DNA from 3 places in the Serratia nevei genome. Region 1 is predicted to be linked to each of the others. Evidence: predicted binding sites of a transcription regulator. Region 1 holds the regulator's gene; each other region holds the start of a gene.
The links. Region 1 encodes PurR, which represses purine synthesis genes. Its sites were predicted from a motif close to CANGCAAACGTTTGCNTG; they were not measured.
Positions count from the first base shown of each region.

Region 2: a site for PurR is predicted at 7,051-7,068, ahead of purE (5-(carboxyamino)imidazole ribonucleotide mutase). Genes of this name have one in related genera too.
Region 3: a site for PurR is predicted at 6,567-6,584, ahead of cybB (cytochrome b561). Genes of this name have one in related genera too.

Region 1 covers NZ_CP149940.1:2,317,361-2,327,437, forward strand. The annotation lists gene V8N38_RS11190 (MATE family efflux transporter) at 1-313, opposite strand, end outside; gene V8N38_RS11195 (riboflavin synthase) at 551-1,201, shown strand; gene V8N38_RS11200 (I78 family peptidase inhibitor) at 1,256-1,549, shown strand; gene cfa (cyclopropane fatty acyl phospholipid synthase) at 1,622-2,773, opposite strand; gene punC (purine nucleoside transporter PunC) at 3,117-4,328, opposite strand; gene punR (DNA-binding transcriptional activator PunR) at 4,452-5,396, shown strand; gene purR (HTH-type transcriptional repressor PurR) at 5,393-6,418, opposite strand; gene V8N38_RS11225 (YnhF family membrane protein) at 6,743-6,832, shown strand; gene sodB (superoxide dismutase [Fe]) at 6,894-7,472, opposite strand; gene V8N38_RS11235 (C40 family peptidase) at 7,672-8,490, opposite strand; gene V8N38_RS11240 (Grx4 family monothiol glutaredoxin) at 8,906-9,253, shown strand; gene rnt (ribonuclease T) at 9,321-10,004, opposite strand.
Region 2 covers NZ_CP149940.1:1,145,626-1,155,702, reverse strand. The annotation lists gene V8N38_RS05450 (glycosyltransferase family 39 protein) at 1-1,181, opposite strand, end outside; gene V8N38_RS05445 (hypothetical protein) at 1,307-1,450, opposite strand; gene V8N38_RS05440 (gamma-glutamylcyclotransferase family protein) at 1,559-1,885, opposite strand; tRNA gene V8N38_RS05435 (tRNA-Arg) at 2,018-2,094, opposite strand; gene V8N38_RS05430 (hypothetical protein) at 2,508-2,717, opposite strand; gene folD (bifunctional methylenetetrahydrofolate dehydrogenase/methenyltetrahydrofolate cyclohydrolase FolD) at 2,924-3,790, shown strand; gene ybcJ (ribosome-associated protein YbcJ) at 3,801-4,013, shown strand; gene cysS (cysteine--tRNA ligase) at 4,075-5,460, opposite strand; gene ppiB (peptidylprolyl isomerase B) at 5,770-6,264, shown strand; gene V8N38_RS05405 (UDP-2,3-diacylglucosamine diphosphatase) at 6,275-6,997, shown strand; gene purE (5-(carboxyamino)imidazole ribonucleotide mutase) at 7,147-7,671, shown strand; gene purK (5-(carboxyamino)imidazole ribonucleotide synthase) at 7,668-8,735, shown strand; gene ybbP (putative ABC transporter permease subunit YbbP) at 8,805-10,077, opposite strand, start outside.
Region 3 covers NZ_CP149940.1:921,475-931,551, reverse strand. The annotation lists gene feaR (transcriptional regulator FeaR) at 1-221, opposite strand, end outside; gene V8N38_RS04350 (acid phosphatase) at 444-1,166, shown strand; gene V8N38_RS04345 (DsbA family protein) at 1,202-1,843, opposite strand; gene V8N38_RS04340 (Exc2 family lipoprotein) at 1,951-2,355, opposite strand; gene V8N38_RS04335 (hypothetical protein) at 2,548-2,796, shown strand; gene V8N38_RS04330 (NAD(P)H-dependent oxidoreductase) at 2,793-3,560, opposite strand; gene V8N38_RS04325 (winged helix-turn-helix transcriptional regulator) at 3,645-4,025, shown strand; gene V8N38_RS04320 (flavin reductase family protein) at 4,022-4,603, opposite strand; gene V8N38_RS04315 (ABC transporter substrate-binding protein) at 4,778-6,379, shown strand; gene cybB (cytochrome b561) at 6,658-7,182, shown strand; gene V8N38_RS04305 (hypothetical protein) at 7,236-8,522, shown strand; gene V8N38_RS04300 (hypothetical protein) at 8,561-9,694, shown strand; gene V8N38_RS04295 (hypothetical protein) at 9,711-10,077, shown strand, end outside.

The DNA of each region.
Region 1 (10,077 bases):
CCACGATCAGCAGCACGGACACGCCGGAAGCCAGCCAAAAACCCTGGCGCACCTGGTGAGCGATGCGATCGCGCCGCCCGGCGCCGTTAAGCTGGGCGATAACCGGGGTCAGCGCCAGCAGCAGGCCGTGGCCGAACAGGATGGCCGGCAGCCAGATTGAAGTGCCGACCGCAACCGCCGCCATGTCGGTGGCGCTGTAGGCGCCGGCCATGATGGTATCCACCACGCCCATGGCGGTTTGCGATATTTGCGCGATGATGACCGGGATAGCGAGAGCCAATAAACTACGCGCTTCAATTAAGTACTTCTGCACGCATACACCTTTCTATTTATATATGTGGGAGGGAGGGCTGCCGCGAGAGGACAACAATTAAAATAGCGGAATTTTGTCAAAAATATTGTACCTGCTCGGCGTCGTTAAGCAAACGCCGCAGATAAATAGTTATTAAATGCGCAGGCCCGCGTTTTTTGCCTACGCGGATTTGGTTTTCAGCGCCAACTGGGGCAAACTGCCGGGAGCGTTTTAACCTATTAGTAAGAAGAGGCACATATGTTCACCGGTATCGTACAAGGCACCGCGCCGCTGGTCGCCATTGATGAGAAACCCAATTTCCGCACCCACGTGATCGAGATGCCTGCCGAGCTGTTGCCGGGGCTGGAGCTGGGCGCGTCGGTGGCCCATAACGGCTGCTGCCTGACCGTGACCGCGGTGGAAGGCAACCGCGTCAGCTTCGATTTGATCAAGGAAACGTTGCGCCTGACCAACCTCGGCGACTTGGCGCTCGGCGACATCGTCAATATCGAGCGCGCGGCAAAGTTCAATGACGAAATTGGCGGCCATTTGATGTCCGGCCATATTATCTGCACGGCGGAAGTGGCCAAGATTTATACCTCGGAAAATAATCGCCAGGTATGGCTGCGCATGCCAAATGCGGAATTGATGAAATATGTGCTGCACAAAGGTTTCATCGGCATCGACGGCATTAGCCTGACCATCGGCGAAGTGGTGAATAACCGTTTCTGCGTGCACCTGATCCCGGAAACGCTGGATCGCACCACGCTGGGTAAGAAACGCCTGGGCGATAAGGTGAACATCGAAATCGATCCGCAAACGCAGGCGGTGGTGGATACCGTCGAGCGCGTGCTGGCCAACCGGGAAGCGACGCTGGCGGCGGCGATGGCGCCGGCGCACAAAGACTGACAGCGATTCTGGCGTTGCCGCCGGTATCGAATCATAAGCAGAGAGGAGAAACGCGTGAAGTTTTATGGGAAAACGTTGTTGTTAACCGCGTTGCTGGCGCTGAGCGCCTGCAGCAGCTCACCTGAGCAGGGCGCCGGCGCGCAAATGGCCGATGCGGATGATACCTGCGGCGCTTCGCAGTATCAAAACTTCGTCGGTAAGCCGATGACCTCGCTGGAAGGCGTGCGGATCGACGCCAAGGTGCGCGCCATTCCGTACAACTCTGCCGTTACCATGGATTTCAACCTGCGCCGCCTGAACTTCCTTGGCGATAGCAACGATAAAATCATTCGCGTTTATTGCGGTTAACCCGCAGCGTCCGAAAGAGCAAAAAAAAGCCCCGGTGATGATGTTGCCGGGGCTTTTTTATCGGGAAAGCGTTCAGCGGGCGACGCGAATGCCGCCTTCAACGCCTTTCGGGCTGAACACTACCTGCCACAGCTGCAGATCGCGCGCCCGGAACGCGCCAGCGCAGGCGTTCAGGTAGTAGCTGAACATCCGCTCGAAGCGTTCGGAATAGCGCGGGGCAAGCTGCGGCCACGCCTGTTTGAAGCGTTCGAACCAGGCCATCAGCGTGCGATCGTAGTCGGCACCGATGTTGTGCCAGTCTTCCATCACGAAATGGCCCTCGCTGGCTTCGGCAATATGGCTCACTGAAGGCAGGCAGCCGTTCGGGAAAATGTACTTGTTGATCCACGGATCGACGTTCATATCGGTCTTGTTGGAGCCGATGGTGTGCAGCAGGAACAGGCCGTGCGGCGCCAGATTGCGTTCTACCACGTTGAAATAGGTGCGGTAGTTTTTCGGCCCGACGTGCTCGAACATGCCGACCGAGACAATGCGATCGAACTGCTGATGCAGATCGCGGTAATCCTGCAGCAGGATCTGCACATCCAGCCCGGCGCAGCGCGCCTGAGCCAGCTTCTGCTGTTCGGCAGAAATGGTTACGCCGACCACTGACACGCCGTAATGCTTCGCCGCATAGGCGGAAAGACCGCCCCAGCCGCAGCCGATGTCCAGCAGGCGCATACCTGGCTGCAGCTGCAGTTTTTCGCAGATCATCCGCAGCTTCGCTTCCTGCGCTTCCTCCAGCGTAGTAGCGTCTTTCCAGTAGCCGCAGGAATATTGCATGTAAGGATCGAGCATCAGGGTAAACAGATCGTTGCCGAGATCGTAATGTTCTTTGCCGACGATCCAGGCGCGCTTTTTCGATTGCAGGTTGGTCAGGCGCGCGGCGGCGATACGCAGGGTATCTTTCAGGTGGTGGGGGAGTTTCTTCTCCAGCCCGGCGCTGACCACGCGCTGGAAGAACATATCCAGCCGTTCGCACTCCCACCAACCGTCCATGTAGCTTTCGCCCAGGCCCAGCGACCCTTGCTGCAGGACGCGTTTAAAGAAATCGGGGTTTTTAACCTGAATATCGAAAGGGCGCGATCCGTTGATTTCAATGCCGGCCAGACCAAGCATTTCGTGCGCGATACGGTACCACTGATTGTCCTGGATGCTCAGATCTTCTATACACGATGAACTCATAGCTTCTCCATCACCTTCTTCTGACTGATGACCCGTTAGGAAACAGCTTAGACAATTTCTGCGGGTGCATACGTTTACCGGCGGAAAATAGGCCCGCGGCGTCTGATATCCGACTATGAACAGAGGAAATTTAAAGAAACGACCCGGCGCGAACGGCGCGGGATAAACGCATCCTTAAAAAAGAGTGTGACGCAAAGCGCGTACACAAGTGCTAATTGAGATATAGAGATTATAAGGTGTTACTTTACAAGGTTGTTTTTGAGTATAGGCGTGCCGAGGCGTTGACTCAACTGTAAATCGCACTCGGCACGCATATTCTTTAAGTGATTATTAAACTTGGTAATTATGACGCTGAGTTAGCATGTTCCCGCTGCGCCTTTCGCTGCGCATCGGCCGCTTTTCCCCGCTGCAGGAAATACCCCAGTGCGGCCAGGATCACCGTCGATACCATCACCGTCACCGTCGCCAACAGCGGTTGGGCAATAAACGCCGACACCAGCATGCTCGCCACAAAGCACAGCCCCAGCTGCAGCGTATTTTGCAGCGCGGCGGCTTTACCGCTGCTTTCCGGGAACGGCATCAGCGCATTCGCCACCATGATCGGGTAGCCGGCGCCGTTGACCAGCGCCATCACGCAGAACGGGATCAGCAGCGTGGTGAGCGTCGGTGCGGTCAGGGTCGCCACCAGATACAGCGCCACCATGCTGACACCATAAGCTACCAGCAGCCACGGCAGCAGGGTTTTGCCATTGATGCGCGTGAGCGCGGCGCGGCAGCCGTAGCCACCCAGCAGGAAGGCCAGCGTTTGCGGCACATAGCTCAGACCGATGTCGCTCGGGCTGTAGCCCATGTCACCGAGGATGAACGGCGAGCCGGTCAGCCAGGCGAAGAAGCCGGCCGAGCAGGCGGCGTACATGGCGACGTTGCCGCTGAACACCGGGGATTTCAACAATTGCCAGAAGCTGACGCCGTTTTTTGGCGCATCGGCGGTGGGTTGCGTTTTGGCGCGCTCTTTGAGCATCAACGTCGGCAGCAGCAGCAGCGCGGTGATCACCAACAGCGCGGCGAAGATCGCGCGCCAGCTGGCGTGGTTCAGCAACCAGGCGCCCAGCAGCGGGGCCAGCGCCGGCGACAGCGCCACCAGCGGCATAATGGTGGCGAACACGCGGTTGGCCTGGCCTTCGCGGTAACGGTCGACCACCAATGCTTGCCAGATGGCGGTGGCGGAGCAGACGCCGACGGCCTGAATAAAGCGCAGGATCCAGAGCTGCACGGCGTTTTCCACCCACAGCATGCCCAGGCAGCCGAGGGCGAACAGCGTCAGGCCGATCAATAAGACCGGTTTGCGGCCCAGACGGTCGGAGAGCGGCCCCCACAGCAGCTGCGCGAAGGCGAAGCCGGCCAGGAAGATGCTCAGGCTGGCGCTCACCGCGCCGGCGGAAATTTGCAGTTCTTCCCGCATGGCGCCGAAGGCGGGCAGGTACATATCGGTCGCCAGATAACCCAGCATGCTCAGGCCGGCGAGGTAGAACATAAAGCCAAAGGAATTTCGCATGGTATTTCTCGTTAATATTTTAATGTCGCAGGTTTTTAGCGCCGGCCAGTGTATCCGGCTGGATCTCTGCTTGTGAAACGGTAATATTTGCAAAGTGCTGTTAAAAAAATTGAAGGCAAAGCGATGTGGTCTGAATATTCTCTTGAAGTGGTCGACGCGGTGGCGCGCACCGGCAGTTTCAGCGCGGCGGCGCAGGAGCTGCACCGGGTGCCGTCGGCGGTGAGCTATACCGTACGGCAGCTGGAGCAATGGCTGGCGGTGCCGCTGTTCGAGCGGCGTCACCGCGATGTGGAGTTGACGCCGGCCGGCGCGCTGTTTATCAAGGATGCGCGAGTTGTTATCAAAAAAATGCTCGACACCCGCCGCCACTGTCAGCAGGTGGCCAACGGGTGGCGCGGCCAGCTGAATATCGCGGTGGACATCATCGTCAAACCACAGCGCAGTCGCCAACTGGTGCTGGATTTCTACCGTCATTTCCCCGACGTCGAACTGATGCTGCAACCCGAGGTGTTCAACGGCGTGTGGGATGCCTTGGTGGACGGCAGGGCGGACATGGCAATCGGCGCCACCCGTGCGGTGCCGGTCGGCGGCGGCTTCGCCTTCCGCGACATGGGCTATATGAACTGGCTGTGCGTGGTCAGCCCGCAGCACCCGCTGGCGCAACTGACAGGGCCGCTGAATGACGATCAGCTGCGGCCGTACCCTTCGCTTTGCCTGGAGGACACCTCGCGCAATCTGCCCAAGCGCGTCACCTGGACGCTGGATAACCAGCGGCGGCTGGTGGTGCCGGACTGGACTTCGGCGCTCGACTGTTTGTGCGCCGGGCTGTGCGTCGGCATGATGCCGGCACATCGGGCGCTGCCGCGGGTGCAGCGCGGTGAGCTGAAGGCGTTGCAGCTGCAGCAGCCGTTTCCCGCCAGCCCTTGCTGCCTGACCTGGCAGCAGGATAAACCCTCACCGGCGATGAGCTGGCTGCTGGCGTATCTGGGCGATGGGGAGACGCTGAACCAGGAGTGGCTGAGCGAGGCGGAACCGGAAGCCGCGCAGGCTTCCGGCGCGGGGGATTAGCGGCGGTAGTCGATGAACGGACCGTCGGCGACCGAGCGGCGTTCAATCAGCTTCGGATGCACTTCGATCACCTGCGACTCTTCGCGTTTGCTGATGATGCGATCCAGCAGCATGGTGAAGGCCATTTCGCCCAGGCGTTCTTTAGGCTGGTGAATGGTGGTCAGCGCCGGGGTGAAGTAGCGGGCGTTACGCACGTTGTCATAGCCGATCACGGAAATATCCTGCGGCACCCGCAGCCCCAGCTCGTCGGCGGCGCAGATGGCGCCCATCGCCATGATGTCGCCGCCGCAGAATACCGCGGTCGGCCGCTGCTTTTGCGACAGGATTTGGTGCATCGCCTTGTAGCCGGACTCCGGCTCGAAGTCACCCTGGACGATCCACTCTTCGCGAATGTCGATATGCGCTTCCTGCAGCGCCTTCATAAAGCCCTGGTGACGGCCGCCGCCGGTATTGCGCGACAGTTGGCCCGGAATGGCGCCGATATCGCGGTGGCCGCGCTCGATCAGGTAACGGCCGGCCAGATAGCCGCCTTCGAACGCGTTATCGATGATGGTGTCGGTGAAGTCGCCGCGCGCGGCGCCCCAGTCCATCACCACCATCGGGATATTGCGGTAGTCTTCCAGCATGCCCAGCAGCTGATCGGGGTACTCGGAGCACATGACCAGCAGGCCGTCGACGCGCTTTTGCGCCAGCATCGCCAGGTAGGCGCGCTGCTTGTCGAGATTGTTGTGCGAGTTGCACAGGATCAGGGTGTAGCCTTTGCTGTAGCAGCTGTTTTCCACCGCCTCGATCACTTCGGCAAAGTAGGGCGCTTCGCTCGAGGTGGCCAGCAGGCCGATCGACTTGGTGTGATTGACTTTCAGGCTGCGCGCCACGGCGCTCGGCGAGTAGTGCAGCTCTTTGATGGCGGCCCACACGGCCGCTTTGGTCTCTTCGGCGACGAAACGAGTCTTATTGATGACGTGCGAAACGGTGGTGGTGGAAACGCCCGCGCGTTTGGCCACATCTTTAATCGTTGCCATGTAAGGAATGACTCCTGAACTCACATGTTTACAGCATGTAAGTGTGATGTTAATCGTTTGCCTACGTAGATCCTTCTCCAGAGAAGCGAAAACTGAGTTTTTAGTGTGTTGAAGTCTTCAGCGCTTAATCAGGAGGGGCATGGATGCCGGTACGCAGTTGTGAACTGCGAATTTTGTCGCATATTGAACAAAAGTGGAAGAGGTAATCGAGATTATAAACCGGGAAATGATAACAAGATTTTATCGGCGAACTGTGGGAAAATGATTTGACGTACTAATTGTGCGCCTTTTATCCTTAGGAAAGCCCATTTTAAAGGAGTTGTCATGGATACCGAATTGAAGATGTCGCTGTTCACCACCGTCTGCGCATTGGCGGTCATTATCGCTTTCAGCTTCGTTGCCGCGTTGAACTGATTTACCCCCGGTTATAAAAAAGGCGCAGCCTGGCTGCGCCTTATCACCTCAGAACCTGCGCTTACGCCAGGTTTTCCGCTGCGAAGGTCCAGTTGACCAACGCCCAGAAGTTTTCCAGGTATTTTGGACGCGCATTGCGGTAATCGATGTAATACGCGTGTTCCCACACGTCAACGGTCAGCAGTGGTTTGTCTTCACCGGTCAGCGGGGTGGCCGCGTTGGAGGTGTTGACGATCGCCAGCGCGCCGTCCGGTTTTTTCACCAGCCAGGTCCAGCCTGCACCGAAGTTTTTCACTGCGGCATCGGTGAACTGCTCTTTGAACGCAGCGAAAGAGCCGAAGGATTTGACGATTGCCGCCGCCAGTTCGCCCTGCGGTTCACCGCCGCCCTGTGGCGACAGGCAGTGCCAGTAGAAGGTGTGGTTCCACACCTGCGCAGCGTTGTTGAACACGCCGCCGTTAGAGGTCTTGATGATCTCTTCGAGCGATTTGCCTTCGAACTCGCTGCCTTTCACCAGGTTGTTCAGGTTAACCACGTAGGTGTTGTGGTGTTTGCCGTAGTGGTATTCCAGGGTCTCGGCGGAGATGTGCGGCTCGAGCGCGTTTTTCTCATACGGTAATGCAGGTAATTCAAACGACATTGCTTCCTCCTTTACAGCGCCATTCGCTTCCCGCCGGGGCGAGAGCCGTATGGGCCGTTTTTTATTGTGGTCATTCAATCTTAACAATTTTCATCATAAAAAACAGGAGGAAAAGCGAGAAATGCGCGTGGGGAAGTGCGATGGGCGATAGCTTGAGCAGGCGGTTGCGACCGGGGCCGCAACCGCGCAGAACAGTGCATTAACGAATGGTTTTCGGCGTCACTACGCGGCGTGCGCCGATGTAGTGGTTCTGCCAATAGTCGTTGTCGAGCTGACTGATGCGGATCTCTTCACCGGTGCGCGGCGACTGGATGAACTTGCCGTTGCCGAGGTAGACGCCGACATGGTCCGCCACGCCGCGGTTGTTGATGCGGAAGAACACCAGATCGCCGCTTTCCAGTTCGCTTTTCTTGATCGGCGCCGCATCGCGCAGGTGATACATCTCGTTGGCGGTGCGCGGCATCTTGATTTTCACTACGTCTTTATAGGCGTAATAGATAAGGCCGCTGCAATCGAAGCCGGTGCGCGGCGAGCTGCCGCCCCAGCGGTAAGGTTTGCCCATCTGTCCCATCAGCTTGGCCATCGCGGTCTGCTTGGCGTGCTGGTAGCGTTTTTTGTGCGCGGGGCTGAGTTTCAACGGCTTTTCTTCACGCGCCAGTTTGGCGGTGGCCATACCGGCTTCGCGGTGGCGACCATAGCCTTTTTTATAGCCTTTTTTCGGCGGGGTGACTTTAATCTTGGCGGTTTTCTGCGCTTTGGCCTTGGGTTTGGCGCTGACGATCTTTTTCGCGCTTTTCTCGCTTTTTGCCTTGGCGGTCTTGGTTTTTTTTTCGGGGGCCGTCACTTTGGCTTTTTTGGCGGCTTTGTCCGCTTTCTTTTTTCTGCGGTCATCGGGCCGCGCTTCATTGGCATGGCTTTTACGCTGCTCGGCGGCAACACGCGCCTGTGGCGCAGCGTGCGCCAAATTGAAGAAGAGCTGCGTAAACAGCAGCGCAAAGAGCGTAAGAATTAAACGCATGTCGACGTCACCAACCTTGGCCCCGAAACGGATATCGAAAGAGTTACAGTATTCCCGAATTTCGCCATATAAAACAGCGAAGAACTCATAAATAATAATCCATATTGTGAGAAAACGTTAATGACATTTTTTTTGGTTCAAAATCAGCCTGTTGATGTATGAAAAAGCGCCAGTTGGCGGTGGAGATATAATTAATCCGCGCCGTCATCGCGACGCAATATATTAGTGAAATGGTCGGATTAAAAATGTTATTCTCGACGTATGTTTTGACCGGAATGACGTGGCCGGTGAAACGCGATCGGCGGCGGGCGAATATCCTTGCAAAAGATGGCGTTTTCTTGCGACTGTTCCAGCCGCTACAATAGCCCGCGTGATGCATGTTGTAGCCATGAAATGTGGCTTGAGGAAGCAATAAATGACGACGACACTTGAAAAAATTCAGCACCAGATCGCTGAAAACCCGATTCTGCTGTACATGAAAGGTTCGCCTAAGCTGCCGAGCTGCGGCTTCTCCGCACAGGCTGTGCAAGCGCTGTCCGCCTGCGGCGAGCGTTTCGCCTACGTGGATATTCTGCAAAACCCGGACATCCGCGCCGAGCTGCCAAAATACGCCAACTGGCCGACGTTCCCGCAGCTGTGGGTAGACGGTGAGCTGGTAGGCGGTTGCGATATCATCATCGAAATGTATCAGCGCGGCGAACTGCAGCAGCTGATCAAAGAAACTGCGGAAAAGTATAAAGCGCAGGAAGACCAACAGTCTTAATCGACAGGCTTGCGGTTATCGCGCAATGGGCGGCGCCAGTGCAAACTGGGCCGCCTTTTTTATTGGCTTATTCGGCGAGGTCGCCGGCGGGCAGCGGCCAGCCGCCGAGACGTTTCCAGCGGTTAACCAGCTCGCAAAACAGCAGGGCGGTTTGTTCGGTGTCGTACAGGGCGGAGTGCGCCTGGCTGCTGTCGAACGGCATGCCGGCGGCGATGCAGGCTTTCGCCAGCACCGTTTGGCCCAGCACCAGGCCGCTCAGCGCGGCGGTGTCGAAGGTGGCGAACGGATGGAACGGGTTGCGCTTCAGGCCGGCGCGCTCGGCCGCGGCCATCAGGAAGCTGTGATCGAAGTTGGCGTTGTGTGCCACGATAATGGCCCGGTTACAACCGCGATCCTTGAGCCCTTTGCGCACCGCTTTGAAAATGGCGTGCAGCGCGTCATATTCGCTGACCGCGCCGCGCAGCGGGTTGTGCGGATCGATGCCGTTGAACGCCAGCGCTTCCGGCTGCAGGTTGGCGCCCTCGAAAGGCTCCACGTGGAAGTGCAGGGTCTCGTCCTGCTGCAGCCAGCCGTCTTCATCCATTTTCAGCGTGACGGCGGCGATCTCCAGCAACGCATCGGTATTGGCGTTGAAGCCGGCGGTTTCAACATCTATTACTACGGGATAAAACCCACGAAAACGACCACTCAGGGCGTTAAGATCACTTTTCTCGGCCATCAGTTTCTTATCTTCATCGAATGCAGCGCGCATTATGGCAAATTTTGCGCCCGGTTGCAGGCGCTATTGCGCGGAGAATCAGCAGGGCGCAGCGCGCCCTGAAGGG
Region 2 (10,077 bases), 1.2 Mb from region 1:
TAGTGCACCATCACCTTGAACTCATCTTTCTCGACCGGGTAGTCGTTACGCACGCCGCAGCCGAACAGCAAGCTGAAAAACAACAGCAAAGAGATCCCGCGCACCCGGCTTTTCGTTCCGGCGATCAGCACGCCCAACACCAGCGGAATGCCGAGCGCGGCGGAATAGAGGTAGCGATCGACAAACAGCGGCGTGCGCCAGGAAATGGCGAATACCAGCGTCACCGGGATCAGAATGCCACCAAGCAGCAACAGCGAGAATGTCCTTGGCATCACGCGCCGTTTCAGCAGCAGCGCGCACAACGCGATAAACATCGCCGGCAGCAGCCAGAGAATCGCCGTGGGATAGTTGCTGCCGTCATGGCCGGTGAGAAAACGCCAATACATTGCCGGCAGATCGCCCCAGGAAACCTGAGGGATCCAACCGACGTCGCCGCCGACCCGCAGTTCGGCGATATGCGCCAGCAGATTGAACAGCACCAGCAGCCAGGGAATGTAGGCCCCCCCAATCGCCACATTGGCCAGCCACCACGCCGGCTGCTTGATGTAACGTACGCCTTCTCGGCGGCATGACAGCGCCAACACCACCAGCCAGTGGGCGATCAGCGTGAAAATGGTGAAGTAATGGGTATAAAAGCTCAGCGTCATCAACAACGCATACAGCGCCAGATAGCGGCGGTTATCCGGCGTTTTCAGCCACTTAGCCAGCACCATGGCGGCGGCGATCGCCAGCATCCCCATCAGCGCGTACATGCGCGCCTCCTGGCTGTAACGCACCGCCATCGGCATGATTGCCATCAGCCATCCCGCTATCAGCGCCGCCCGCTCGCTGGCCAACCAACGGGTAAAGCGCATCGCCAGCGCTACCGTCGCCACGCCGAACACCAGGCTCAGCGAACGGGCGGCCATGATGCCGTCGCCAAACAGTACCATCCAGGCATGCAGCAACAGATAATAAAGCGGCGGGTGAACGTCGAAGGAAGCGTGGTACAGCAAAGCGCCCACATCATAGCGGCTGGTCAGCACGCTGGAGGCTTCATCACACCAAAAGTACCGATCCGTTAAGGAAATAAACCGCACGATCGCCGAAAACGCCACGATCGCCAACGCGTAATGTTTGTAACTGATGCCCTTTAAGCCGTTGTTGCTCAAAGAGACATTCGAAACCTGTTGCAGTGACATAACCGCATTCCGCCCAAGAGAACCACACAGTGTGGAGACGCAGCGTCATCATTGCCGACGGCGGGTAAATGGCGGGTAAATCAGTACGAAAAAATCGGCACAGTCACCGCGGCGCCGCACGACTCTCAGCGGATTTCAACGCTGATATCCGGGTAGGCCTTCTCGCCGTCGCTGAGATAATGCCCCAGCGCTCGGTAAGCCATCACGTACAGCACGGCGGCCGCGCACAGGCACAGCAAGGTCACGAGCAGGAATCTGGATTTGCGCACGATAGGCTCCATGGGGAAATTTTCGCCTATTGTAGCGCGGCAAAATAAACGAAAGTTCAATTGCCGGCGGGTCGAGCGCCTCGCACTCATTCGGCGAGGCGGCTCGTATCATTTCTTCAACATGTAGATAAACGAATCGACGGTTTCGCCGCCGGCGGTGGTGACGCTGACCGCTACCCGTTCATACCCCTCGCCTTCGAACGCATCGAGAGTCGGCCAGTGGTTGACGAGATTCGCTGAACGGAACAGAAAACCTTTCACCCGATTGCCGCTGTTATCCAACACGATGCCTGGGTAGCCCATCTCGGCGCCCCAGCCTTCGTTAAGCAGCGATCCGCCAACGCTGCCTTCTTCCCAGCTGCCGCCGATGGCTTCCATGATGTGCGCGTTGGGTCTGCCCGGCCCCAGGGTGCCGTATACGAATAAGCTTTGCATTTTTCACTCTGCCACTGACTGAAAGTTAGCGCATGAACATAGCACGACGCTCAGCGGCGAGCCAACGGGAGTACGGGTTACGCAGTCGAGTTTTCAAGGGAACGAGTAGGGGGAAGAAAATCAAGGGAGTAATGGCACGCCCTATAGGATTCGAACCTATGACCTACGGCTTAGAAGGCCGTTGCTCTATCCAACTGAGCTAAGGGCGCATTGAGATGCGGCAACCTGCGGCTGCGGGTTGGGATTATACGGTCAGAGGTTAGCGAGTCAATGCCTTTTCATGACGTTACGGCGGCGGCCGTGCTTTATGGCGCTTTTTCCGCCAGCGCCCGCGCGGCGAGGGTTCCCGTCAACCGAGCGCCGCCATGCTGAACCAGGCCGACACCTACGTAAATCGGCGCGCGTTCAGACCACCGCCGCCCATCCTCCCTCCACCGGCAAAGGCGAGCGGACTGCACGACTGCGGCGATGTCGCCCCAATCGGCATGCTCAACCACCCCCGCGTTGCAGGTCGCCGCCACCCTTTCCCCCAGTGTGGCGTCTGGGCGTGCGCTGTTTAAAGAAGCCTGGCTCCCCGATGCCCAAACCAGTAACAGCGTGCAGCCTGCCCAGAAGCAGCCCTTCATGCACATAACTTCCGCCACAGCGCATTCAGGCGTGCCCGCCACGACGGCGCCGCCTCATGCTTGCTGAGCTGATGCAACGCGGTGAGTTGCGCGCTGTCCGCCGGATGCAGTGAAGAATCGAACACCGTTTCCCCCACATGTTTAGGCTCCGTCGGTTGCTCGTCAGGCTGATGATGCAACGGGTAAAGCCGGGTTATCGCTCTCATGATCCTGCCCTCTTTCGCCCTGTGAACAGCCCCAGCGTATCCAAATACAGGTAAAAATGACGTAGAGGATCCTGAGGCCGGCATAAAAAAAGCGTAAATCGGCGTCGGCAACGGCCACGAGGGTGATTCTGCGCCTGACAGCGCGCTCAGCTTCTGCCAGAATAGCGGCATCCCCCGCTTTTCTTAATTGATGGATTTCCACACTGATGTCAGCAAAGATTATTGATGGTAAAACGATTGCGCAGCAGGTTAGAAACGAAGTGGCTGAGCAAGTGAAACAACGTCTGGCGGCCGGCAAACGCGCCCCAGGGCTGGCGGTTGTGCTGGTCGGCGAGAACCCGGCTTCGCAAATTTACGTCGCCAGCAAGCGCCGCGCCTGCGATGAAGTCGGCTTCCTTTCCCGCTCCTACGATCTGCCCGCTGCCACCAGTGAAGCCGAACTGCTGGCGTTGATCGACCAGCTGAACGCCGATGAGGAAATCGACGGTATTCTGGTGCAGCTGCCGCTGCCGGCCGGCATCGATAACGTCAAGGTGCTGGAACGCATCCACCCGGACAAAGACGTCGACGGCTTCCACCCGTACAACGTCGGCCGCCTGTGCCAACGCGCGCCTAAACTGCGCCCGTGCACGCCGCGCGGCATCGTCACCCTGCTGGAGCGTTATAACATCGATACCTACGGCCTGAACGCCGTGGTGGTCGGCGCTTCCAACATCGTCGGCCGCCCGATGAGCATGGAGCTGCTGCTGGCCGGCTGCACCACCACCGTCACCCACCGCTTCACCAAGAATCTGCGTCATCACGTCGAGAACGCCGATCTGCTGGTGGTGGCGGTCGGCAAGCCGGGCTTCATTCCGGGCGACTGGATCAAACCGGGCGCCATCGTGGTGGACGTCGGCATCAACCGTCTGGAAAGCGGTAAAGTGGTGGGCGATGTCGATTTCGACGCCGCCAGCGAGCGCGCCGCCTACATCACCCCAGTGCCGGGTGGCGTCGGCCCGATGACCGTTGCTACACTGATCCAAAATACCTTGCAGGCCTGCGAGGAATATCACGACGTTCAACCTAAATAAGTAAGGCAGTATGGAAATTTTCAATCTGGACAATCATCCCCACGTCGAACTGTGCGATCTGCTAAAGTTCCAGGGCTGGTGTGAAAGCGGCGGCGCCGCCAAAGAAGTCATCGCCGAAGGGCAGGTGAAAGTCGACGGCAAGGTCGAAACCCGCAAGCGCTGCAAGATCGTCGCCGATCAGGTGGTGGAATTCAACGGCGGCAAGGTCACGGTTAAACCCTAACCCGCAGCCATAGAAAAAGGCGCTGAATTCAGCGCCTTTTTTGTTTTTCCCTGCGGCCGGATTACTTGCGGCGCCAGGTCGTGCCCTGCGGGCCGTCTTCCAGCACGATGTTCATCTCGTTCAACCGATCGCGGGCAGCATCCGCCAGCGCCCAGTCCTTGGCGGCGCGCGCTTCGTTACGCTGTTTGATCAGCGCTTCGATCTCCGCCACTTCGCCGTCGTCAACCTGAGCGCCCCCTTGCAGGAACTGCTCCGGCTCCTGCTGCAGCAGGCCGAGCACGTTCGCCAGCTTACGCAGTTCCGCCGCCATACCGTTGGCCGCCGCCATGTCTTCACCCTTGAGGCGGTTAACCTCGCGCGCCAGATCGAACAGCGCCGAGTAGGCTTCCGGGGTGTTGAAGTCGTCGTCCATCGCTTCGCGGAAGCGGGCTTCGAACGCTTCGCCGCCGGCCGGCGCGGCGTCGGCATCGGTGCAGCGCAGCGCGGTATAGAGGCGCTCCAGCGCGGTGCGCGCCTGTTTGAGGTTCTCTTCGCTGTAGTTCAGCTGGCTGCGATAGTGGCCGGACATCAGGAAGTAACGCACCGTCTCCGCATCGTAATGGCCGAGCACGTCGCGAATGGTGAAGAAGTTATCCAGCGATTTGGACATTTTCTCTTTGTCGATCATCACCATGCCGGAGTGCATCCAGTAATTGACGTACGGGCCGTCGTGGGCGCAGCTCGACTGTGCGATCTCGTTCTCGTGATGCGGGAACATCAGATCGGAACCGCCGCCGTGGATATCGAAGTGGGTGCCCAGCTGCTTGCAGTTCATGGCGGAGCATTCGATGTGCCAGCCCGGACGGCCCGGCCCCCACGGCGACTGCCAGCTTGGCTCGCCCGGCTTGGACATCTTCCACAGCACGAAGTCCATCGGGTTGCGCTTCACATCGTCGATCTCTACGCGCGCGCCGGCCTGAAGCTGATCCAGATCCTGACGCGACAGCAGCCCGTATTGCGGATCGCTGTCGATGGAGAACATCACGTCACCGTTGCTGGCCACATAGGCGTGATCGCGATCGATCAGGCGCTGGGTGATCTCGATGATCTCGGCGATGTGCTGGGTCGCGCGCGGCTCTTGATCCGGGCGGTCGATCAGCAGCGCGTCGAAGTCGGCGTGCATTTCCGCCAGCATGCGTTCGGTCAGCTGGTCGCAGGTTTCATGATTTTCCGCCGCGCGGCGGATGATTTTGTCGTCCACGTCGGTGACGTTGCGCACGTAGTTCAGCGAATAGCCGAGATAGCGCAGGTAACGCGCCACCACGTCGAAAGCGACAAAGGTACGACCGTGGCCGATGTGACACAGGTCATAGATGGTTACCCCGCACACGTACATGCCCACTTTCCCGGCATGAATGGGTTTGAATTCCTCTTTTTGACGACTCAGGGTATTAAAAATCTTTAGCATCGGGAGATTCCGTGGTGTGCGTGATAACAAAAAAGATAACCGGGCTTCAGGTTTTCCGCCCGGTAGCGTATTGAAACCTGAAGCCTGATCTATTGCAAGGTTAAGGCCATGCTTTGCTGATTTCACGCGAATAAAATGCGCGAAATTCGGCGGCTGGCGCAATTGTTATAATATAACATAAATGCAATTACCACAGACAGTGCACGGTTGAGCCGCTGCTGACTCGCTGGGGCGGATATGTTATAAGGGCGGTCTGAATGTTCACTCGCTTTACGTGACGTCTCACTTCACCTTGTTAGGATTAAAACTATGGTTACTTTCCACACCAATCACGGCGATATCGTTATCAAGACCTTTGCTGACAAAGCGCCGGTTACCGTTGAAAACTTCCTGAACTACTGCCGCGCCGGTTTCTACGACAACACCATCTTCCACCGTGTGATCAACGGCTTCATGATCCAGGGCGGCGGTTTCGAGCCGGGCATGAACCAGAAAGCGACCAACGCGACCATCAAGAACGAAGCCAACAACGGTCTGAAAAACACCATCGGCACCCTGGCAATGGCGCGCACCAACGATCCGCACTCCGCCACCGCACAGTTCTTCATCAACGTGGCTGACAACGACTTCCTGAACTTCCGCGGCGAAAACGTGCAGGGCTGGGGCTACTGCGTGTTTGCTGAAGTGGTTGAAGGCATGGACGTGGTCAACAAAATCAAAGGCGTGAAAACCGGCCGCAGCGGCATGCACCAGGACGTACCGGTAGAAGACGTCGTGATCAACAGCGTGACCGTCAGCGAGTAATCGCGGCTGCATGAGTACGCTGTTCATCGCAGATCTGCACTTGTGCGCACAGGAACCGGCAATCACTGCCGGTTTTCTGCGTTTTTTACGGCGCGAAGCAGTTCACGCCGACGCGCTGTACATCCTCGGCGACCTGTTTGAAGCCTGGATCGGCGACGACGATCCCGAGCCGCTGCACGCGGAGATCGCCGCGGCGCTGAAAGCGCTGCAACAGGCCGGCGTGCCCTGCTACTTCATCCACGGCAACCGCGATTTTCTGCTCGGCAAGCGCTTCGCCCGCGCCAGCGGCATGCAGCTGCTGCCGGAAGAGAAAGTGCTGGAGCTGTACGGCCGCAGGATCCTGATCCTGCACGGCGACACCCTGTGCACCGACGATCAGGCCTATCAGCAATTCCGCCGTAAAGTGCACAACCCGCTGATTCAAAAATTGTTCCTGGCGCTGCCGCTGCGCTGGCGACTGAAGATCGCCGCCAACATGCGCGCCCGCAGCCAGCAATCCAACCAGTACAAGTCGGAAGCCATCATGGACGTCAACCCGCAGGCAGTCGAACAGACGATGCTGCGCCACGACGTGCACTGGATGATCCACGGCCATACCCATCGCCCGGCGGTGCACCGGCTGGCGTTGAGCAACGGCGAAGCCCATCGCGCGGTGCTGGGCGCCTGGCACGTCGAAGGATCGATGGTCAAAGTCAGCGCCGACGCCGTCGAGCTGATCCAATTCCCATTCTGAGCCCCGGACTGGCGCGCGAGTGAAAATTCGCGCTTTCGGCGGTGAAAACCGGCGACGCAACCGTTTTCCTCGCCGTGCGCTCATGGTATGCTCTACGCCCTCATTCGGCCCTCAGCCGACGCCAGACAAATCACAGGAGCCTTACACCCATGGGAGCCAACGCCGCTTCAGCCGCCACTACCGGGGCGAAAATCGCAATTGTAATGGGATCGAAAAGTGACTGGGCCACCATGCAGTTCGCCGCCGAAGTCCTGACCCAGCTCGAAGTCCCCTTCCATGTCGAAGTCGTTTCCGCCCACCGTACGCCGGACAAGCTGTTCAGCTTCGCCGAGCAGGCTACCGCCAACGGCTTTGACGTGATCATCGCCGGCGCCGGCGGTGCGGCACACCTGCCGGGCATGCTGGCGGCGAAAACCCTGGTGCCGGTGCTGGGTGTGCCGGTGCAAAGCGCCGCGCTGAGCGGCGTAGACAGCCTCTACTCCATCGTACAGATGCCGCGCGGCATTCCGGTGGGCACGCTGGCGATCGGCAAAGCCGGCGCCGCCAACGCCGGGCTGCTGGCGATGCAGATCCTGGCGCTGCACGACGCCGCGCTGGCGCAGCGTTTGGCGGACTGGCGTCGGGCGCAGACCGAAGAGGTGTTGAACCACCCCGATCCGCGGGAGGACGCATGAAGCCGGTTTGCGTACTGGGCAACGGCCAGCTGGGGCGCATGCTGCGCCAGGCCGGCGAACCGCTGGGCATCGCCGTTTACCCCATCGGCATCGATGCCGAGCCCGAGGCGGTGCCGTATCAGAACAGCGTCATTACCGCCGAGATCGAACGCTGGCCGGAAACCGCGCTAACGCGTGAACTGGCGACCCACAGCGCCTTCGTCAACCGCGACATCTTCCCGCGCCTGGCCGATCGCCTGACGCAAAAACAGCTGCTCGACCAGCTCGGCCTGGCGACCGCGCCGTGGCAGCTGCTGGCGAGCGCCGCCGAATGGCCGCAGGTATTCGCTTCGCTGGGCGAGCTGGCGATCGTCAAACGCCGGGTCGGCGGCTATGACGGCCGCGGCCAATGGCGCTTGCGCCCGGGCCAGGAAGCCGAACTGCCGGCCGACGCCTATGGCGAGTGCATCGTCGAGCAAGGCATCAATTTCTCCGGCGAAGTGTCGCTGGTGGGCGCGCGCGGCCACGACGGCCGTTCGGTATTCTACCCGCTGACCCACAACCTGCATGAAGACGGCATCCTGCGCACTAGCGTGGCGCTGCCGCAGCCCAACCCGGCGCTGCAGCAACAGGCCGAGCAGATGCTGGCGGCGATCCTGAACGAGCTGAACTACGTCGGCGTGATGGCGATGGAGTGCTTTATCGTCGGCGATCGGCTGCTGATCAACGAACTGGCACCGCGCGTGCACAACAGCGGCCACTGGACGCAAAACGGCGCGTCCATCAGCCAGTTCGAGTTGCATCTGCGCGCCATCCTTGGCCTGACGTTGCCGCAGCCGGTGGTGAGCACGCCGTCGGTGATGGTCAACCTGATCGGCACCGCCGTCAACGAACAGTGGCTGTCGCTGCCGCTGGTGCATCTGCACTGGTATGAGAAAGAGGTGCGCCCGGGCCGCAAGGTCGGCCACCTCAATCTGAACGACCCGAGCGCCGCCGATCTGCGCCAGGCGCTGCAGGCGCTGGCGCCGCTGCTGCCGGGCGAATACCAAAGCGGGCTGGCCTGGGCACAGCAGAAGCTGGCCTAAAGCACCGCCGCCGAAAGTAAAAGGGGCTAGCCTTAGGCTAACCCCTTTTTTCATCCCGCTAAGTCAACATCACCCCTCATAACTGCGGAACAGCGCCCGGCCGCGCAGCAGGCGCACGCCCAGCCAGCCGCCGCACAGCGACAGCAGCAGCGCGCTGGCCATCGGCAACGCCCACCACAGCACCGGCGTCGGCGTCCACGGGAAGTCGAATACCCGGCTCTGCAGCAGCCACAGCGCCGCCTCGGCGCCCACCGCCGCCGCGATGCCCGCCACCAGCCCCAGCAGGGCGAACTCACACCACAGCGTGCGGCGCAGCAGCCGTTTGCCGGCCCCCAGCGTGCGGTACACCACCAGCTCCTGGCGGCGCTGACGCATGCCGACCTGCACCTGCGCCAGCAGCAGCAGGCCACCGCACAACACCACCAGCACCACCATCACCTCCAGCGCGCGGCTGACCTGCTGCAGCACGCCGCCGACCTGTTTCAGGATCGCGCCGATGTCCAGCAGGCTGAGCGTCGGAAATTGGCGGTTGAGCTGGGTCAGCATCTGGCCGTCGCCGTCGTAGCGGAAGCTGGTAAGCCAGGTCTGCGGCTGGCCGTCCAGCGCGCCCGGCGGGAAGATAAAGTAAAAGTTCGGCTTCAGGCTTTCCCAATCCACCTGGCGCAGACTGGTGACCTTGGCGCTGAACGCCTGGGTATCGCCGCTGAAGGTCAGCGTGTCGCCCAGCTTGATCTTCAGCCGCCCGGCAATGCCTTCATCCATCGAGACTTCGCCGCTTTTCGGCGGCCAGCTGCCCGCCACCAGCGGATTATGATCCGGCAGATCGGCCAGCCAGGTCAGGTTCAGCTCGCGGTTCACCGCCTCGCCGCCCGGATCGTCTTCATGCACCCGCTCGGTCGCCAGCTGCTGGTTTATCTCGGTCAGGCGCACCCGGACGATCGGATAATAGGTTTCCGGCTTGATCTGGTGCTGCTGCAGGAAGGTTTTCACCTGCGGCACCTGCGCCTCGGTCATGTTGAGCAGGAAATAGTTCGGGCTGTCCGGCGGCAGCTGTTGCTGCCAGCGTTCGAGCAGATCGCCGCGCAGCACCAACAGCAGCGCCAGCAGCATGAACGACAGCGAAAATGCCGCCAGCTGGCTGATGGTCACCCACGGCTGATGCAGCAGGCGGTTAACCGCCAGCCGCAGCGCCAGGCTCTTGAGCGTGATGCGGCGCAGCAACAGCAGGCTGCCCCAGCCGATGCCGCCCAGCAGCAGCGCCAGCACCGCCATACCGGCCAGGATCGCCCACAGCAGCGTGCTGGCCCCCATCAGCGTCACCAGCAGCGCCACCACGACCGCC
Region 3 (10,077 bases), 1.4 Mb from region 1:
AAGTGCGCGCCGTCGCTGCGGGCGATCTCGCGCGGCGTGCGGTACAGCCGGGCCTGAGACACGTCGACCACGCTCAGGCGCAGCGCATGGGCGCGGAATTCCTGCATCGCCCCGCTGAAGCCCGGCCCCAGCGTTTTCGCGCAGAATCGGCCGCAGGCGGTGTTGATTTTCCCCAGCCACTCTTCGAAGCCGACGTCCCGGAGCGTTGCCAATGCCGTCATGATCTCTCCCTTCAAACAGCAGCGGTGCTGCGCCGTTGAACAGAAAAACACCATAACAATCCGTTAACACACAATCAATGGCGAGCGGGGGATTTGGCGCCGCGATCACAGTTCGCCCGGCGCCCGTCATCAATCCGCCACGAAACCGTCATCTCATCGTCACAGGCCTCGCCAAAGATACAGACTGCTCCCCTTTCACTTTGACACCCTGGACATGACCCGATGAAATCGTTGCAGAAATCCGTTTTAGCGCTGTGTTTGTTTACCACCAGCGCCCTGACCGCGTTCCACGCGCAGGCGGCAGAGGAAGCCCAACCGTTCACCACCGCGCAGCAGGTGGATCTGACCCACATCCTGCCGCCACCGCCGGTCAACGACTCGGCGCAGACCCAGCGCGAACTGCGGGAAGTGCTCGACATGCAGCAGAAACGCACGCCGGAAATGGCCAGCCAGGCCAAGGCGGATGCGGAAGAGAACGTCTGGGTGTACAGCAACGTGATGGGGCCGAAGTTCAACGCCAAAGCGTTGCCGGCCGTGAGCGCCTTCTTCGATCGCATCGTCGCCACCGAAGCGGCGGTGGTCGATCCGGCGAAAGATTTCTGGAAGCGCCCGCGCCCGCATATGCTCGACAGCCGCATCGAGCCGATCGTCAAGCGCTCCAGCTCCGGCTCCTGGCCTTCCGGCCACACCACGCTGGGCACGCTGATGGGCATCACCCTGGCCAACATGGTGCCGGAAAAGCGCGCCGCCATCATGACGCGTGCCTGGCAATACGGTGACAACCGAGTGGTGGCGGGGATCCACTACCCTTCCGATATCGAGATGGGCCGCATCGCCGGCAGCGTGATCAGCCAGCAGCTTTCACAGCAGCAGGATTTCCAGCAGCAGTACCGGCAAGCGCGCGACGAGCTGCGCCTGGCGCTGGATTTGCCTGCGGAAAAATAGACCCGGCGGCTAACACCGGGCCCTGACGGCCCGGTTTACGGCTGTTTGTCCAACAGGTAACGCACCACCGCCGCGTACTCTTTGGCGTAGCCTTCAACGCTGGTGCTGGCCATGCCGGCATTGTCTATCTTGTATTTGCCTGCCACGTAGAACGACGGGGTGCCGCGCACCTCGAACGCTTTCACCGCTTCGTTCTGCTTGGCGATCAATCCTTTGACCAGCAGGCTGTGACGCGCGTTTTCATAGGTAGCGGCATCGATGCCGGCCGCCGTGAACACCCGCTGAATATCTTCGGCGCCGTTGACGGCGCGCTGTTTCTGCACCGCGTCGAACATCGCCCCTTCAATCTTGTCTTCCACGCCCAGCACCGTCGCCACCGCCCAGGCTTCGGTCAGCTCATTGCCCAGTTTACCCATCAGGCTGACGTGATATTTGGTGACTTTCTCACCGGCGGGCAACGCCTGAGCAACGGTACTGCCTACGCGGTAGGTATCGGCAAACTGATAGCAAGGGCCGCAGTAGAAGGAGAAGAACTCCACCACCGCCGGCGCGGCGGCCACCGGCTTATCCAGCCGGGTGTATTGCTCGCCCGCACGGTAATCCGCGGCCTGAACCGCGGGCAACGCCAACATCAATACGACGGCGGCGGCGAACGAACGCTTAACTTTTGCCAACATAAACACTCCTGATTTCGATTATGAACATCGTCCTTAGCGGCGGTTTTTATAATCAAATAACCGGCAGAAGGCCAGTTTTTATTACCTTCTGTTTATGTGGGATTCAGTCAGCGCCCTTCGTAGCCGTCCCAATAGGCGCCCACCGCTTCCTGCGACAGCACCTGGCGACGCTTAGGATTGTCGGAGCCGCTGTAGGCGCGATTGATGAAAATGGTTTTGTGTTCCATGTTCTGCTGGAATTCCGGGCTGGCCAGATAGTCGGCCTTTTTCTGCGCCTCGCTGCGCGCCACGCCCGCCGCGCGATCCTTTTTCCCCTGCTGGTAGAACTGTTCGAACATCGGCACGGCGTTTTTAATGCTGCCGTTCACATCGGTGCGGAATTGCGGATCGAAGTCGTCGCGGGTTTGATAAACGTAGTGTTTGGCATGCTGCTCGGCGCTGCTGAGGTGATGAGTGCAGGCGCTGAGCGCCAACAGCGGCAACAACAGCGCCGCGCTTTTCAGTCTTTTCATGTCGTCTGTCCCTGTCAGTGAGGAAGGTTCCTTTAGCGCCACGAGCATAGCGCCGGCCCCCGGTGAACGTCAAACGACAAATCGCGCATCACTTTGTTTTATATTAATATTATATACATTGATTGGTATTCATTGCCTGAAACACTATGCTTTAACAGACAGGGTAAACACTCACCGACAGCGAGGCGGCCAATGAAACCGATCGACAAAAACGTGGGGGAGTACGACCTCACAGCGGAAAAAAAAGCGGGCATGATCACCGGCACTATCCGCGGTGAACTGCCGGACAGCGACGCCAACCTGCCGCTGGTGCCCTTCTCCGGCACCTTCGCCGGCCCGAGCGTGGCCGACGCCATCGCCGATATCCAGCAACAGTTCCCCGACATCGAACCGGCGATTATCGACGACTTGCGCGAGGAACTGCTGAAGGCCGGGTTCTAAATCGGATCGCGGTGCCGCACGAACGGGCTGTAGACCGGCGCGCCGGGCTTCAGCGCCAGATCGGCGTCAAAATCGTCATTGCGGTTGAACGGTACCGCCGGCCAAGCGGCAAGATCGCTTAAGCCTTCCCGATACGCCTGCGTCACCTGCGCCAAAGCGGCGTTCTGCGCCCGCAGCTCCTCGCCCGCCAATCCGCCGCGCACGCCATAGACCAGGAACGGCTCCAGCACGCTAAAGCCGATATAGTGCAGCGCATGCATGATCGGCCACAGCATCAGCCGCATATCGCCGTCGCGCCCGTCCGGCGCGCAGGCCTGAGCGGAAGCGCCGGCGGTGACGGTCAGCAGCGCCCGTTTGCCGCGCATCACGCCGTTCTCATGGCGGTGGCGGCTGTCGTACACCCCGCCGTAAACGAACACCCGATCCATCCAGCCTTTGAGGATGGCCGGCGCGCCGAACCACCAGAAAGGGAACTGCAGCACCAGCGTATCCGCCCAGCGCAGCAGCTCGATATGCCGCCGGATCTCCGCCGGCAGCGCCTGGATCGTCCAGTGATGGCGCTGCTCCTGCATCGCATCGAACCTGTCCGCCTGCTTTCTGCTGGGGTAATGGCCGGCGCCTTCGCGCGGATCAACCCCCTCCTGATACAGATCGACCGTCTTCACCTGGTGCCCCTGCGCCAGCCAGGCCTGCCGCGCCTGTTCGGCCAAATGGGCATTGAAAGAATGTGGCTCGGGGTGAGCCAGCACAATCAGCACGTTCATCCTGTTTCTCCCGCGGTAAGGTGGTGCTGCTATGCTGTGGCTTTATCGCATCCTTGGCAATTACGCACCTGAAGGTAACCCCCCATGGCCTATCCCGGCGACGTCTATTCGAGTAAATGCTCCGCGCGCGATGCGCTGGCGCTGATTTCCGGCAAGTGGGTGATGCTGATCCTGCCCGCGCTGGCGCAGCGGCCGATGCGCAACGGCGAGCTGCTGCGCCGCATCGACGGCATTTCACAGAAGGTGCTGACGCAAACGCTGCGCCAGCTGGAACGCAACGGGCTGCTCGAACGGCTGGATTTAAGTGAAAAGAATCAGGCGCATGTGGAATACCGGCTCAGCGCCGTCGCCTGCTCGCTGGTCGAGACGCTGACGGCGCTGGACCGATGGGCGGAATACCATTTCCCCGAGTTGGACGCCGCCCGCGAGCGCTATGATGCCGACCGCAAGCGCGCGGCCGATTAAAGCGGTTTGGCCCGCAGCGTCTCGCCGCTGCGCACGAAGTTGCCCGCCCCCAGATGATGAATCGTATGCAGATCCGCATTGGCGGCGGTGAAGTTCCAGCGCCCTTGCTGGAACACCCGCTCGTCCGCCGCCGCGCTCAGCACCTCGCCGAAGCAGGTGTCGTATTTTTCCTGCGCGCCGCTTTCCGGCAATAAGCGGCACTCCAGCCACGCCACGCAGCCCTGTTCGATCAGCGGCACCTGCAGGGTGGCGCTCGGCGCGGCAGCGATGTGGAAGCGGGCGAACTTGTCGTCATCCAGCCCGGACACGCTGCCGACCGCGTAGGTGGCGTCGATGAACATGGCCGCCGGCACGCAAATGCCGAATACGCCGCTTTCCTCGATCATTTGCCGGCTGTGCGCCCCTTTGTCCACCACGATGGCAATGCGCGGCGGGCTGAACTCCACCGGCATCGACCAGGCGGCAGCCATCACGTTGCGTTTGGCGCCGTCGCGGCTGCGGCTGGTGATCAATACCGTCGGGCCGTGGTTCAGCAGGCGGCTGGCGTGTTCGAGGGCGACAGGGCGAAAGTGGCTCATCGGGAAATCCTTGCGAGTGACTGATTGTCACGCAGTGTAGATCTGCGCTGCGGCGGCAGGCAACGCGGGGCGCACAGAATGCGCAGCTGAGGCGCTTGTTCCCCGTCGCGCCATCCGTTATCTATAGTTAAATCAATTCGCCGCTAACGGCTCCCCCCACCTGAGGATCTTGCCTTGACGTTTTCAAAACACCCTATCGCCGCGCTGGCGCTGGCAAGCGCCGGCCTGCTGTCGGCGGGCAGCGCGCTGGCCGCTTCCGATGCGCTGGTGTACTGCACCGTCGCCTCGCCGGAATCGTTCAACCCGCAGCTCTCCAGCTCCGGGCCGACCTTTATCGCCACCTCGCAGGTGCTGTACAACCGGCTGGTAACTCTGCGCGAAAGCGATAAAACCCCTGCCCCTTCGCTGGCCACCGAGTGGAGCGTCAGCCCGGACGGCAAGACCTACACCTTTACCCTGCGCCAGGGCGTGAAATTCAACAGCAACAAATATTTCACCCCAACGCGCGACTTCAACGCCGAAGACGTGGTGTTCACCGTGATGCGGCAGAAGGATCCCGCTAACCCGTATCACAAGGTCTCCGGCGGCAACTATGAATACTTCACCGACATGGGCCTGGATAAACTGATCGCCAAGGTGGAAGCGGTGGACGAGCATCACGTGCGCTTCACGCTGAGCCAGCCCAACGCCGCCTTCGTCGCCGACTGGGCGATGGATTTCGCCTCAATCCTGTCCGCCGAATACGCCGACGCCATGCTGAAAAAGGGCACGCCGGAATACGTCGACAACTGGCCGATCGGCACCGGGCCGTTCGCGCTGCAGCAGTACAAGCAGGATTCGCTGATCCGCTACATCGCCAACCCGCACTACTGGCAGGGCGAAGTGGCCAGCAAGCATCTGATCTTCTCGATTACGCCGGATCCGCAAACCCGGCTGGCCAAGCTGAAGACCAACGAATGCCAGATCATCCCCGCGCCGCTGCCGGAACAGTTCGCCGCCATCAAGGCCGACGGCAACCTGCAGCTGCACGACATCACCGGGCTGAACGTCGGCTATCTGGCGTTCAACACCCAGAAAAAACCGTTCGACAACCTGCTGGTGCGCCAGGCGCTGAGCTATGCAGTGGACAAGAAAGCGATCGTCGCCGCAGTGTTCAAAGACAGCGGCACGCCGGCCAACTCGCTGCTGCCGCCGGGCATGCTGGGCTACAACGATAAACTGCCGGAGTACGCCTACGATCCGCAGAAGGCGCGCGAGCTGCTGAAGCAGGCCGGGCTGGAGCAGGGCTTTGAGACCGACATCTGGTCGATGCCGGTACAGCGCCCCTACAACCCGAACTCGAAGCGCATCGCCGAGATGATCCAGAGCGACTGGGCGAAGGTAGGCGTGAAAGCCAAGATCGTCACCTGGGAGTGGGGCCAGTATCTGGCCGGGCTGCGCAAAGGCGAACAGCAGAGCGCGCTGTACGGTTGGGTGTCGGACAACGGCGATCCGGACAACTTCGCCACCCTGCTCGGCTGCGCCGGGGTGCAGAGCGGCGCCAACGTGGCGCGCTGGTGCGATAAGGATTACGACAGCCTGATCCAGCAGGCGATTCAGGAGAATCAGCCGCAGGCGCGCGCCAAGCTGTATCAACAGGCGCAGGTGATCTTCGCCAAACAGGCGCCGTGGCTGCCGCTGGCCACCGGCAAAGTGTTCTACGCCACCCGCAGCAACCTGAGCGGCTACGTGGTGGACGTGAACGGCAGCGACTTCGCCAAGGCCAAATTGAACTGATCCCAGGCGCCGCGGCGAGAGCTGCGGCGCTACCCGCCTCATCGCTTAATAAGCTGCCAGCCTCTGAACCTACCGCGCATTAACTTCACAACTTACGATGCTAGCGCCCTCCCCTGCCGCCAGGCATTTAATCCACTAAGTTCATAGCTTAATAAGCGGCGTAATCCCTGGCATTTTGCTTAAACTGCACGCAGGCGCTTTCCTCGCCTGTAACATTTCGTTACCATCGGCACACAGACCCTTTAACATCAAAAGGTAACCCGGTGCAGAACACCTACATGCCGTGGCAAATTCGCCTGCACTGGCTGGTGGCGATCCTGCTGGTCATCACCTGCGTCACCATCGAGCTGCGCGGCTTTGCCGAACCGGGCAGCGCCCCCTGGTACGTGCTGGTTGTCACCCACTTCAGCTGCGGCGTAACGGTGTTTGCGCTGATGATCGCCCGCCTGTTCCTGCGCTGGCGCCACCCTTCGCCCGCTATCGTGCCCAAACCGCCGAAGTGGCAAACCGGCCTGGCGCACCTGACGCACACCCTGATTTACCTGCTGCTGCTAACGCTGCCGGTACTGGGGGTGTACTCGCGCTATCTGGGCGGCAAGGAGTGGTATCTGTTCGGCCTGCCGATGCCGTTCGCCGACGTGGCGGATCGGCCGCAGGCGCGGATGATTATCGGCTGGCACAAAACGCTGGCGTCGTTCGGCTACTGGCTGATCGGCCTGCATGCTGCCGCCGCGCTGTTCCACCACTATATCGTCAAGGACAATGCGCTGGTGCGCATGCTGCCACTGATGAAAAAGCGCTGACTACCCGGCGCCAGGGATGAATTTTCGGGCCACGCCCGCTGACAGGGAATGACATGCAAACCCAATTTTTTCATGTGACCGTCGAGCAATGCGCTAGCCAACAGACGGCGCCCGACAACCTGGTGAGGATCATCGCTTCCGGCCAGACGTTCTTTTTTTACCGTGACGACTTCAGCGACAGCGAAAATCTGCTGGCCAGGCTCGCCGCCGGCGATCGGGTGAAGATTGGCGCCCACCGCCTGCAAGACGGCAGCTATTGGCTGCACTGGCTGCTACACGGCACTAAAGGCCGGCTGGAGCCCGACAGAACGCTGAAATACAAGCTGAAATACTTCGCCCTGCTGGTGCTGGGCGCGGCGCTCACCGGCGGTTTCCCGGCGGCCTTTTTCATCATGGACCGAGAAGATTCCTGGCTGACCATCGTCCTGTTCTTTATCGCCATCATTGCCGGCCTTATCGGCATCGGCATGGTGCTGTTCGTCGGTTCAGAGCTCTTGCTGATCGGGCATCGCGGCCGCAGGCGCCTGCTCAGGGCACTGGATCGCGTGCTGCTGGGGCAAGACGTCACGCCGCCCGGCTCGCTCAGCCTGAAAATCCCCGGCATCAGATACCGGGCCGTCCGTGCAGACGCCGTGCCGGCGACCGCACCGCTGCAGACCGCGCCTCCCCTCCCGAACGGCGTCGAGGCCTCCGGCATCGAGACGGTAAACGCCCTGAGCTACGAACTCCGCGACTATAAGCTCCCGCGGCAGGTGCAGTATTTGGACACTTATGCGTGGCGCCAGAAGGAGACGCACTTCGCGTTGACGACCCGCGCGCTCAACGTTCCCAATACCAAACTGCATCCGGTATTTCGTCGGCAACATCCGCTTTTCATCGCCAAAGGCGATCCGCTGCAGGTGCTGTATTGCGAGAACGACACCGTCCCCGAGTTGCCGACGGTGCGTGGGATCATCAACCATCGCGATCGCCAGACCTATCTCATCGGCGGCAGCCGCTACTTCACCGAAGCCGGCCTAAACCTGAGCGCGCGCGTCGTCTTCATCCTCGGCGCGATCATTATGTGCTTGATGCTCGGCATGATCGTGTGGGATAACGCCGATACCCCAGCAGGCTTTTACCTGGATGCCTGGACCCTGGAGCGCCTCGGCAGTGAATTGCCGCCGATTCTGCTGCTGATGATGCTGATGATCAGCGGCCTGGCGCTGCTGATCGAGGGCTTCGCCCAGATCTGCCGCCTCTACGCGTTTGACCAGCACCGCACGTTTAAAACGTTCAAATACCTGCGCCATCTGCGCCACAGGCTATGGCGGCAGGAACAGGTGACGGAGCTGAAATGATGACGTTAGCGCTTTATAAAAGACCCCTTATTATCCTGATGCTATTTTTGGCCAGCGCGCTGGGCGTCTATTTCCTCGCCCCTGAACAACGCTATGCACAGTGGCAATGGACCCAGAGCGACGAAGCCTTGCCGACGATAGCCCGTTACGATCTCATCCACAGCTACCCGGCGCAGGACGGTGCTCTGCTGCTCATCAGCAAAAGGAGTGAACGCGGGGCCTACAATAGCTTTTACGGCTGGGCGGCCAGCTACCTCAGCCAGGTGTTATTCACCGGCCCGAAGGGGTTGCAGATGCTGGGGCAACTCGACGAATCGATCTACGATGCGGTTTGCGTCGAGCAGGAGTGCGCGCTTTTTCTGTCCAAGGGGCGCCGGCTGGTCGATGTGCAACGGGGCACCATCGGGGCGCTGATCCCCTGGCCGGAGGGCGACGACAACCAGCCTTCCTTTATCGGCGGCAAACTGGTGGCGCTGCCGGGGCAACGCGCGCTGTATTTCATCAGCACCGAAGGCGTATTCTACAGCCCGGACTTTGGCGCCCATTGGCGGCAGACGCTGGATCTGCCGGCGCAGCTGGACGCGCGGCAGCTGCTGGGCTTTGAGCGCGGCGAGGAGGACTCACCGACGGCTAACGCCGCCGGAAAGCGCAAATCCATGCCCGAGATCTTTACCGCCGTTGATGGCGAACGCGTGCTGTTCTGGATGAACCCGGTGCTCGGTTCCGGCGCCTTGCACATTGCCGTTAACGGCAAAACCGGCGAGGTGGCCGAACTGCATTGGCTACCGGTACGCGTGAAGGAAAGCGCGCAGGCTCCGGATGGCGGCATCTACCTGATCGCGCAAACGCTGGACAGAGGGCTGTATCAGCTCCTGCGTTATAAATCCGACGGGCAGTTGGCGGTGCTGTTGGAAAACGGCGATAAATCGCTGTATCAGCTGTGGGCGGGCAACGACAAGCTGGTCGCTCAAACGGATAACGGCGATGCGCGCCTTTCGCTGATTTTCGATCTGCGCTCATCCGACGTGCGCTACCGACAGCCGTTGGAATACCGCTACAACGGGCGCGACGACGCACGCCAAACCGTGATCGAACCGGAAAGCCACTATGGCGATGACGGGGAGACCCCGCCACTGCCCTACTTCGTCCGCTATCGTTCCACCACGCCGTGAACATAAGGAACTTGCCATGCTGTTAGGTTATGGCGCCGGCGCCGCGGGGCTGCTGGCGCTGTTGTTGGCCCTGCTGCTCACCGGCATCCTGATCGCCTGGTGGGGCCGGCGCTACATCGCCGCCCGCTGCGGCCGACCGCGACCGCCGCTCTCCTGGGGCGGCTATCTGCTGGCCTCGGCGCTGGCGGTCTACCCGGTGGCGTGCGCGCTAATGCTGATCGGCATGGCCATCCAGGACATCAAGAGCCAGCGGGCGGAAGATCGTTGGAATCAACGCAGCTACCTGACGCTCGACGAAGCAAAGCCGTTTGGTGAAATCACGCTGCCGAAGGGAAGCTGGGTAAATCGGCAGGAGCCACGCCTGCCCGGCACCGAAGACAGCC